DNA from 2 places in the Streptomyces sp. NBC_01166 genome. Region 1 is predicted to be linked to the other one. Evidence: riboswitches for the same ligand, from Rfam matches in the RefSeq annotation. Region 1 holds a riboswitch; the other holds the start of a gene.
What was found. Region 1 has a riboswitch for cobalamin ahead of OG379_RS25840 (ribonucleoside-diphosphate reductase subunit alpha). Riboswitches for the same ligand answer to the same signal wherever they lie in the genome.

Region 1 (4,916 bases):
CGGCCGGCGAGAAGTTCTCCGCCGCCAACGAGGCGGCCGGCAAACCGGTGGCCGGGCTCGCGCCCGGGGTCTCCGGCCAGTGGGGTTACGCCACCCTGGCCCTGGGCTCGGCGCTGGCGCTCTTCATGTACCCGCACTCGATCACGGCGACGCTCTCCAGCCGCAGCCGTGAGGTGATCCGGCGCAACACCACGATCCTGCCGCTGTACTCGCTGATGCTGGGTCTGCTGGCACTGCTCGGATTCATGGCGATCGCGGCCGGGATCAAGGTCGACAACGGCCAGCTCGCCATTCCGCAGCTCTTCGAGAACATGTTCCCGGACTGGTTCGCGGGTGTGGCCTTCGCCGCGATCGGCATCGGCGCCCTGGTGCCCGCCGCGATCATGTCCATCGCCGCGGCGAACCTCTTCACCCGCAACATCTACAAGGACTTCCTGAAGCCGGACGCGACCCCGGCCCAGGAGACCAAGGTGTCCAAGCTGGTCTCGCTGCTGGTCAAGGTCGGCGCGCTCGCCTTCGTCCTCACCATGGACAAGACGGTCGCGATCAACTTCCAGCTGCTGGGCGGCATCTGGATCCTCCAGACGATGCCGGCCCTGGTGGGCGGCCTCTTCACCCGGTGGTTCCACCGCTGGGCCCTGATCGCCGGCTGGGCGGTCGGCATGATCTACGGCACGGCGGCCGCGTACGGCGTCGCCAGCCCGACCCAGAAGCACTTCGGCGGATCCTCGAAGGAGATCCCGGGGCTCGGCGAGATCGGCTACATCGGTCTCACCGCGTTCGTGCTGAACGTCGTCGTCGTGCTCGTGCTGACCGTCGTCCTCAACGCGGTGAAGGCGCCGGCCGGTGTGGACGAGACCTCCCCGTCGGACTACACGGCGGACGCGGGCGACCCCGGCGTCAAGGTCGAGCTCCCGCCGGCCACGGTGGGTGCACCCGGCGGCCACTGATCCCACAGCGGTCGCTCCGAGGCACGAACGTCCGTCCCGGCAGGGTCTCCCTGCCGGGACGGAGTCGTGTCAGGGCCGGGCTCCCGGGGCCGTCGGCCTCCGAAACCGGGGCGCGCCGCACCCGGCGCCTGGGGCAGACTGCCGCCCATGGACGTATCGATCAGGCCGGCCCGGCACACCCAGTTCGAGGAGCTGGGCGAGATCACCGCGCAGGCGTATCTGGGCGACGGACTCCTGGACTTCGGCGCCGACGACCCGTACCTGGAGCAGCTCCGCGCGGTCGGGCGGCGGGCCGCCGAGGCCGAGGTGCTGGTCGCGCTGGACGCCGACGGCCGGTTGCTGGGCGGTGTCACCTACGTCGCGCCGGGCACCCCGTGGGCGGACATCGCCGGGGAGGACGAGGCCGAGTTCCGGATGCTGGCCGTCTCTCCGGAGGCCCGTGGGCGGGGCGCGGGCGAGGCGCTCGTACGGGCCTGTATCGAGCGGGCACGGGCCGCCGGAGGGCTCTCCGGGATCGTCCTGTCGACGCAGTCCGCCATGCTGGGCGCCCATCGGATCTACCGCCGCCTCGGCTTCGTACGGACTCCGGAGCGGGACTGGTACCCGCTGCCGGGCCTCGCGCTCCTGACATTCCGCCTGGAGCTCTGACCCTTCACGACACAAGATGTGGGGGCTTCTCCAATCGGGAGCCCCCACATGTATGCTCGACCTCGCTGTCGCCGCAGGGGAATCCGGTGAGAATCCGGAACTGTCCCGCAACGGTGTGATCGGTGTGCTTATCCGCATCCCGAAGTCCGAAGACCTGTCGACAGTGCGCCCGGCTCGACCGAACCGGGTGCCGATACGTCCGGGCCCCGCGGAGGGCCGGTGGACGCCGCGCGCCGTGCTGCCCTTCCCCGGGCGCCGCCGTGCCCGGCTGCCCCGCTCCCGCAGGCCCCGAGCCGAGCGAGGGATAGCCCCAGTGACCATCGCGCCAGCCGACCCGGTTTCAGTCACGGAATCCGAAGGCCGCACGACCGACGCGCCCGGGACCGCACTGCTGCGGACCCTGACCGGCCTCACCGCCGATCTGCCCGACACCGACCCCGGACGGGTGGCCGCCGCCGCACTGCGCGGCCGCAACGCCCGGTCGGACGAGGCCGAGCTGCGCTCGCTGGCCACCGAGGCCGCCGCCGGCCTGATCTCCGAGGACCCCGCCTACTCCCGGCTCGCCGCCCGGCTCCTCACCCGGGCCATCGCGGACGAGGCCGCCGGCCAGGGCGCTGTCTCCTTCTCCGCGTCGGTCGCCGTCGGACATCGCGAGGGCCTGATCGCGGACCGTACGGCCGAGTTCGTCACGCTGCACGCCGCCGCCCTCGACGCGCTCGTCGACCAGGCGCTCGCCGACGGCGCCGACGACCGCTTCGGCTACTTCGGGCTGCGGACTCTGCACAGCCGGTACCTGCTGCGCCACCCGCTCACCCGCGACGTCGTCGAGACCCCGCAGCACTTCATGCTGCGCGTCGCCGCCGGGCTCGCCGAGGACACCTCCGAGCGGGCTCTGGAGGAAGTGGCCGCGCTGTACGGCCTGATGAACCGGCTCGACTACCTGCCCTCCTCCCCCACCCTCTTCAACTCGGGTACCCGCCACCCGCAGATGTCGTCCTGCTACCTGCTGGACTCGCCGCTGGACGAGCTGGACTCGATCTACGACCGCTACCACCAGGTGGCGCGCCTCTCCAAGCACGCGGGCGGCATCGGGCTCTCCTACTCCCGTATCCGCGCCCGGGGTTCGCTCATCCGCGGCACGAACGGGCACTCCAACGGCATCGTGCCGTTCCTGAAGACGCTCGACGCCTCGGTCGCCGCGGTGAACCAGGGCGGCCGCCGCAAGGGTGCCGCAGCCGTCTACCTGGAGACGTGGCACGCGGACATCGAGGAGTTCCTGGAGCTGCGCGACAACACCGGCGAGGACCAGCGGCGTACGCACAACCTCAACCTGGCGCACTGGATCCCGGACGAGTTCATGCGCCGCGTCGACGCGGACACGGAGTGGTCGCTGTTCTCCCCGGCCGACGCCCCCGAGCTCGTGGACCTGTGGGGCGACGAGTTCGACGCCGCCTACCGCGCCGCCGAGGCAAAGGGGCTGGCCCGCAAGACCCTGCCGGCCCGGGAGCTGTACGGCAGGATGATGCGGACCCTCGCCCAGACCGGGCAGGGCTGGATGACGTTCAAGGACGCCTCCAACCGCACGGCGAACCAGACCGCCGAGCCGGGCCGCGTCGTGCACTCCTCGAACCTGTGCACGGAGATCCTCGAAGTCACCGACGACGGCGAGACGGCCGTCTGCAATCTGGGTTCGGTCAACCTGGGCGCGTTCGTCGCCGACGGCACCATCGACTGGGAGCGGCTGGACGCCACCGTCCGCACGGCGGTGACCTTCCTCGACCGCGTGGTGGACATCAACTTCTACCCGACCGAGCAGGCCGGCCGCTCCAACGCCCGCTGGCGCCCGGTGGGCCTGGGCGCGATGGGCCTCCAGGACGTCTTCTTCCAGCTGCGCCTCCCGTTCGACTCCCCCGAGGCCCGCGCGCTGTCCACGAAGATCTCCGAGCGGATCATGCTCGCCGCGTACGAGTCCTCCTGCGACCTCGCCGAGCGGTCGGGCCCGCTGCCCGCTTGGTCCGAGACCCGCGCGGCGCGCGGCGTACTGCACCCGGACCACTACGACACCGAGCTGAACTGGCCTGAGCGCTGGGACGCACTGCGCGCCCGGGTCGCGAAGACCGGCATGCGCAACTCGCTGCTGCTCGCCATCGCGCCGACGGCGACGATCGCCTCGATCGCCGGGGTGTACGAGTGCATCGAGCCGCAGGTCTCCAACCTCTTCAAGCGCGAGACGCTCAGCGGAGAGTTCCTCCAGGTCAACGCCTACCTGGTGGACGAGCTGAAGAGGCTCGGCGTCTGGGACGCGCGGACCCGTGAGGCGCTGCGCGAGGCGAGCGGCTCCGTGCAGGGCTTCGCCTGGATCCCCGAGGACGTGCGGGCGCTGTACCGCACGGCGTGGGAGATCCCGCAGCGCGGCCTGATCGACATGGCGGCCGCCCGTACGCCGTTCCTCGACCAGAGCCAGTCGCTCAACCTCTTCCTGGAGACGCCGACGATCGGCAAGCTCTCCTCGATGTACGCGTACGCCTGGAAGCAGGGGCTGAAGACGACGTACTACCTGCGGTCGCGCCCGGCGACCCGGATCGCCCGCGCGGCGTCCGGCAAGGCCGCCACCGCCACCGTTCCCGTACAGCAGGCGACGGCTCCCGACGCGGACGCGATCGCCTGCTCCCTCGAAAACCCCGAGTCCTGCGAGGCCTGCCAGTAATGACCACGTCCGAGAACAAGAACCTGCTCGACCCGGGCTTCGAACTGACCCTGCGTCCCATGCGCTACCCGGACTTCTACGAGCGCTACCGGGACGCGATCAAGAACACCTGGACGGTGGAGGAGGTCGACCTGCACTCCGACATCGCCGACCTCGCCAAGCTCTCAGCCGGCGAGCAGCACATGATCGGCCGGCTGGTCGCGTTCTTCGCGACGGGTGACTCGATCGTCTCCAACAACCTGGTGCTGACGCTCTACAAGCACATCAACTCGCCCGAGGCGCGGCTCTACCTGTCGCGTCAGCTGTTCGAGGAGGCCGTGCACGTCCAGTTCTATCTGACGCTGCTCGACACCTATCTGCCCGACCCGGAGGACCGTGCGGCGGCCTTCGACGCGGTCGAGGAGATCCCCTCGATCCGCGAGAAGGCGCAGTTCTGCTTCCGGTGGATGGACTCGGTCGAGAAGATCGAGCGGCTGGAGACGAAGGCGGACCGCAGGCGCTTCCTGCTCAACCTGATCTGCTTCGCCGCGTGCATCGAGGGGCTGTTCTTCTACGGCGCGTTCGCGTACGTCTACTGGTTCCGTTCGCGCGGTCTGCTGCACGGTCTCGCC
Region 2 (4,916 bases), 2.1 Mb from region 1:
GAGCCCGGCGGTCGGCTCGTCGAGGATCAGCACCCGGGGCCTCATCGCGACCGCCCCCGCGATGGCGGTCCGTTTGCGCTGCCCGTACGAGAGCAGGTGGGTGGGCCGGTCCGCCAGCGCCCTGATGTCGAGGGCGTCCAGCGCCTCGTCCACCCGGGCCCGCACCTCGCTGTCGGGCAGCCCCAGGTTCAGCGGTCCGAAGGACACGTCCTGGGAGACGGACGCGGCGAACAACTGGTCGTCCGGGTCCTGCACCACCAACTGGACCGTGGTACGCAGCCGGGTCAGGCCCTTCCGGTCGTACGTGACCGGGCGGCCCTCCACCGTCAACTGCCCCTCGCGGGGTCGCAACCCGCCGCTGAGCAGACGCATCAGCGTGGTCTTCCCACTGCCGTTCCGGCCGAGCAGGGCGAGCGCACGCCCCACCCGTGCTTCGAAGTCGAGGCCGCTGAGCACGGCAGGGCCGTCCTCGTACGCGAAGGCCGCGCCCCGCAGGGCGAGCAGTACGGATTCGCTCATGAAAGGGGCCTTTCCAGGACGAGGGTCAGCACGGTGAGGGCCGCGAGCAGGGTGACGCTCACGGCCACGAACCGGCCGGAGACACGGGCGTCGGGTACCAGGACGCGCAGGGTCCCGTCGTAGCCGCGCCCGGCGAGCCCGGCCTGGAGCCGGGCCGCGCGGTCGAAGGCCCTGATGAACGCGGTGGCCCCCAGCCCCGCCAGCGAGCGCCAGGCGGCGGCCCGAGTGGTGTGCCCGAGCCGGGCCGCCTGGGCCTCCCGGATCCGGCGCACCGCGTCGAGGAGCAGGAAGCTCATGCGGTACGTCACCAGGGCGACGTCCACCACCGGCGCCGGCACCCCCGCCTTGACCAGGCGGGGCAGCAGGTCGGACATCGGGGTGGTGAAGGCGAACAGCAGGACCCCGAGCGACGCAGCCGAGGTGCGCAGCAGCAGCTCCCCGGCACGGACCGGCCCCCCGTCGGCCAGGGTCACGAGTCCCTCCGGCCCGCCGACCTGTACGAGCAGTGTGGCCGCCCCGGTGACGCAGAAACCCAGGGGAACCCGGTAGGCCCGCCAGAGTTGGCGTGCGGGCACACCGGCCGGCCCCAGCAGGACGGCGACGGCGGTGAGGAGGATCAGTGCGGCTCCGGGCCAGGGCGGCAGTGAGATCGCCAGGACCGTGAGTCCCAGCCCCAGTACGGCTTTGTCCACGGGATGGCGGCGGCGCCAGCGACTGCTGTGCGCCGCCGCGTCGATCGGCAGCACGATCCTCAGTTCCCCCGGGCCGCGGGCTCCCCGGCACCGGAGCCGTCCTGCTGCACGCTCGCGCGCAGCTCGCCCTGGCGGCGTCCGCGCCGCAGACCGAAGTAATAGGCGAGGACGCCCGCGCCCAACGCGGCCTGGAGGGCGAACAGGGCCGACTCGATCTCGCCGGACGGTGGTTCGTACAGCGGGGAGAACCAGGGCTCGTATTCGGGATCGATCTCGGTGATCGCCGTCTCGGCCTGGGCGTCGGCGCCCGCGAACGGCTCCTTCTCGTCGTCGCCGAGGCCGAGGGCCAGCGGCAGGACGGCCAGCGCGGCCACGACGAGCAGCAGAAGGGCGTTGATCTTCGTGTTCCTGTTCATCGGGCCACCGCCTCGGTCTCGGCCGTCCTGGTCCGGTCCCGCCTGCCGGCGAGGAACACGCCGAGCCGGGTCAGATCCCCCTTGCTGGACTGCACGAGGAGCCGCATGACCAGAACGGTCAGGAGCCCCTCGCTCACCGCCAGCGGGATCTGGGTGACCGCGAAGATGGAGCCGAACTTGCCGAGCGCGCCCAGGAATCCGGTGCTCGGGTCCGGGAAGGCGAGCGCCAGCTGCACGCTCGTGACGCAGTACGTCGACAGGTCGGCGACGAACGCGCCGAAGAACACTCCCACCATCAGCGGCACGTCGTACCGGCGCAGCAGCCTGTAGACCGCGTACCCCGCCCAGGGCCCGACGATCGCCATCGAGAAGACGTTGGCACCCAGCGTGGTCAGCCCGCCGTGGGCGAGCAGGAGCGCTTGGAACAGCAGGGTGATGGTGCCCAGGACCGCCATGATCGGCGGGCGGAACAGGATGGCCCCCAGCCCCGTGCCGGTGGGATGCGAGCAGCTCCCGGTCACGGACGGGATCTTCAATGCGGAAAGAACGAACGTGAAGGCCCCGGAAGCCCCCAGGAGCAGCGTGCTCTCGGGGTTCTCCCGGACTTCACGCGTGAGTGACCGGACTCCGTGGACGACGAACGGCGCGGACGCGACACCCCAGGCGATCGCGTGCACCGGAGGCAGAAAACCCTCGGCTATGTGCATGGCTCAGCAGACCCTCTCCAGCACCTCGTGGATGGTTGAAGTGCCTTGGCCGGTCTCCTGGCTTACGGGTACCACCGCCCGAACTCCGCCTTCCCGGGTCACAAGGACCCAGTGGCTGCCCGCGAGGGCCGGAGCCGGACTTCCCGATCACAGTGGCGAGGGCCGCACCGGCATCACACCGATTTCCCGTTCACCAAGGCGTGGCGACAGTAGTGCCAGGTGGGGGACGATGACAAGCGGGCCTGAGGTCACCGAGGGCGGCCACCGGCCCTGCCGGGCAGGTGTCTGAGCAGGCACTGGGCCTTCCTGACGCCGTACATGAGGCCCCCTCCCCGACCAATCGGGGTCAACTCTCCCCGGTTCGAAGCCGGAAAGCCCACGCAGGTGCCGGGGGAGACCCCAGGAGTCCGGCCTGCTCGGCGGGTCGGCGTACCCCGAGGGCGCCGGCACGCGCCTTCTACGGACGGCGCCCCCAGGCGGAGACCATGGGGGCCGTCGCCAGGTCGAGTCGTCCGGTGGCGACGTCGGACAGGTGGCGGTCGATGTCCTCGTCGGTCGCGATCCCCGCCGCCACGAGCCGGCCACGGATCTGCCGGACCGTCGCTGCCTCGAGAACGGTGCAGGCCGGCGAGGTGATCGGGAAGTAGGCATCCGCCTGTACGTCGTCCAGGCCGCCTTCGCGCAGCAGCCGGGGCAGTGTCCGGCCGTACGCGAGATCGGCGCCGCGTGCGGCCATGAGCTCCCGGAACCCGGAGCGCAGACGGTTGGCGAGCCGCTGCTCGGGGCCCGACTCGTCCGGGCACAGCAGAGGCTGCAGCCCCGGATCGGCATCCTCCAGGAGCAGCACACCACCCGGTCGCAGCGCCTGGATCATGCGGCGCAGCGCCTCCGCGCGGTCGACGACGTGCACCAGGACCAGCCGGGCGTGCACGAGGTCGAAGCCACCCGGCGGCGGAGGATCGGCCGCGACGTCGTGGCGCATGACCTCGACGACTTCGGAGGCGGCTTCTCGTGCCCAGGACACGTCGATGTCGGTGCAGACCACCCGTCCCGTTGCTCCGACACGCTCGGCAAGACCTGCGGGCACGGAGGGGCCGCCCGCCCCGACCTCCCAGCACCGCATGCCCCGGGTGATGCCGATCCGGTCGATGTGCCGGAACGTCACCGGATCGAACAGCTCGGACAGCGCACCGAATCGGATGCCTGCCTCCGACTGCTGGTTGTCCAGCAGATACCCCTGGTCCGCGCCGTGATCGGCCATGCCCTGCGCCACCGTCTCTCTCCGTTCGTAGACGAAGTCCACCACGCGGCGCCCGCTCCTCGCCAACCGGTCCGCGCGTCGTCCGGACCCGCGCGGTGAGCCCCGGCCCCGTGGCCACACGGGTCACAGGAGCCGCTTGCGGCCCCAGACGATGACGAAGGCGGCGACGGCCGCGGCGACGGCGAGCATGATGCCGGCTCCGAGCCACTGCATCGTCTGCATCTGGGAGACGTCGAGATAGTCCAGGGACCAGCCGATGACGTGCTTCGACTCCAGGCAGGAGGTGTGCGCCCGGTCGTTCTCCATCTGATCGAGACAGGTGGTCCAGTCCAGGCGGTCTCCGGAGCTGGTGAGGAAATACGTGCCCTGTCCCTGCTGCTCCGCCTGGGCAGGCAGCTCCGGCCGTACCGCCCCGGGCCCGACGCCCTTGTCGGTGCTGACCGACATGATGTGTCCCAGGCTCCGCCAGAGTTCGTCCCAGACGAACCCGATCGCCACGACGATGCCGAGCGTGACCACCATCGACACCAGCGTGCGGCGCAGGAGCAGGCCGACCGCCACGCCCACGGTGAACGTGAGCAGGGCGTAGGCCACCGGTACGAGCCCCGTGACACTGAAGAAGGAGGTCCAGATGAGGGCCTCGGAAAGTCCCTTGAGCGGGTTCCACCACCAGGTGAGCACGGCGGTGAGCACGCCGGTCGACAGAGCGAGCATCGCGGCGGGAACGGCGAGTTTGGTGATGAGCCAGCGCAGTCGGCTGACGGACTGTGAGGTCACCAGCTTGGCGGTGCCGGTCTCCAGGTCGCCCGCGATGAGCGGAGCCCCGAGCAGGACACCGGCCAGAACGGGGATGTAGCTGAGGTAGCTCCCGATGCTGTGCAGACGGTTGACGTGGGTCTCGAACTCGGGCGGCAGCCCTCCCGACCTCCGCGAGGTCGGGTCCTGGGCGGCCAGGAAGTCCATCGTCTGCCCGCGCAGATAGACCATGACGAGCACGCCGAGGAGCATGGCGGCGATGAGCGTCCAGAACGCGGCGCGGTGCTGGCGCCAGACGAGCCAGACCGGACCGCCGAGCCGGGGGATCCAGTGGTTGCGTGCCGGGCCGGTGGGCGCTGTACGGGCCGGGTCGTGAGTGAGCGTGGTCATGCGGTCACAGCCTTCGTCCGGTCGTGGGTGATGATGTCGTGGATGTCGCCGACGCGGGCGCCGGGGGCGATCAGCGCAGGCGCGTCGGGTGACCGCAGGTAGGCGAGCAGGAGCTCCTCCAGGGTGGGAGGCTCGGCCTGTCCGCCGTATTCGACAGGTCCGCCGAGACGGGCCA

Region 2: another riboswitch for cobalamin. It lies ahead of OG379_RS34685 (energy-coupling factor ABC transporter permease); the one in region 1 lies ahead of OG379_RS25840 (ribonucleoside-diphosphate reductase subunit alpha).

What each region holds. Positions count from the first base shown of each region.
Region 1 is NZ_CP108613.1:5,577,047-5,581,962, reverse strand. It holds gene mctP (monocarboxylate uptake permease MctP) at 1-950, shown strand, start outside; gene OG379_RS25845 (GNAT family N-acetyltransferase) at 1,098-1,598, shown strand; cobalamin riboswitch at 1,639-1,775, shown strand; gene OG379_RS25840 (ribonucleoside-diphosphate reductase subunit alpha) at 1,912-4,305, shown strand; gene OG379_RS25835 (ribonucleotide-diphosphate reductase subunit beta) at 4,305-4,916, shown strand, end outside.
Region 2 is NZ_CP108613.1:7,653,178-7,658,093, forward strand. It holds gene OG379_RS34670 (energy-coupling factor ABC transporter ATP-binding protein) at 1-519, opposite strand, end outside; gene cbiQ (cobalt ECF transporter T component CbiQ) at 516-1,265, opposite strand; gene OG379_RS34680 (energy-coupling factor ABC transporter substrate-binding protein) at 1,271-1,627, opposite strand; gene OG379_RS34685 (energy-coupling factor ABC transporter permease) at 1,624-2,334, opposite strand; cobalamin riboswitch at 2,364-2,569, opposite strand; gene OG379_RS34690 (class I SAM-dependent methyltransferase) at 2,792-3,595, opposite strand; gene OG379_RS34695 (ABC transporter permease) at 3,719-4,741, opposite strand; gene OG379_RS34700 (ABC transporter ATP-binding protein) at 4,738-4,916, opposite strand, start outside.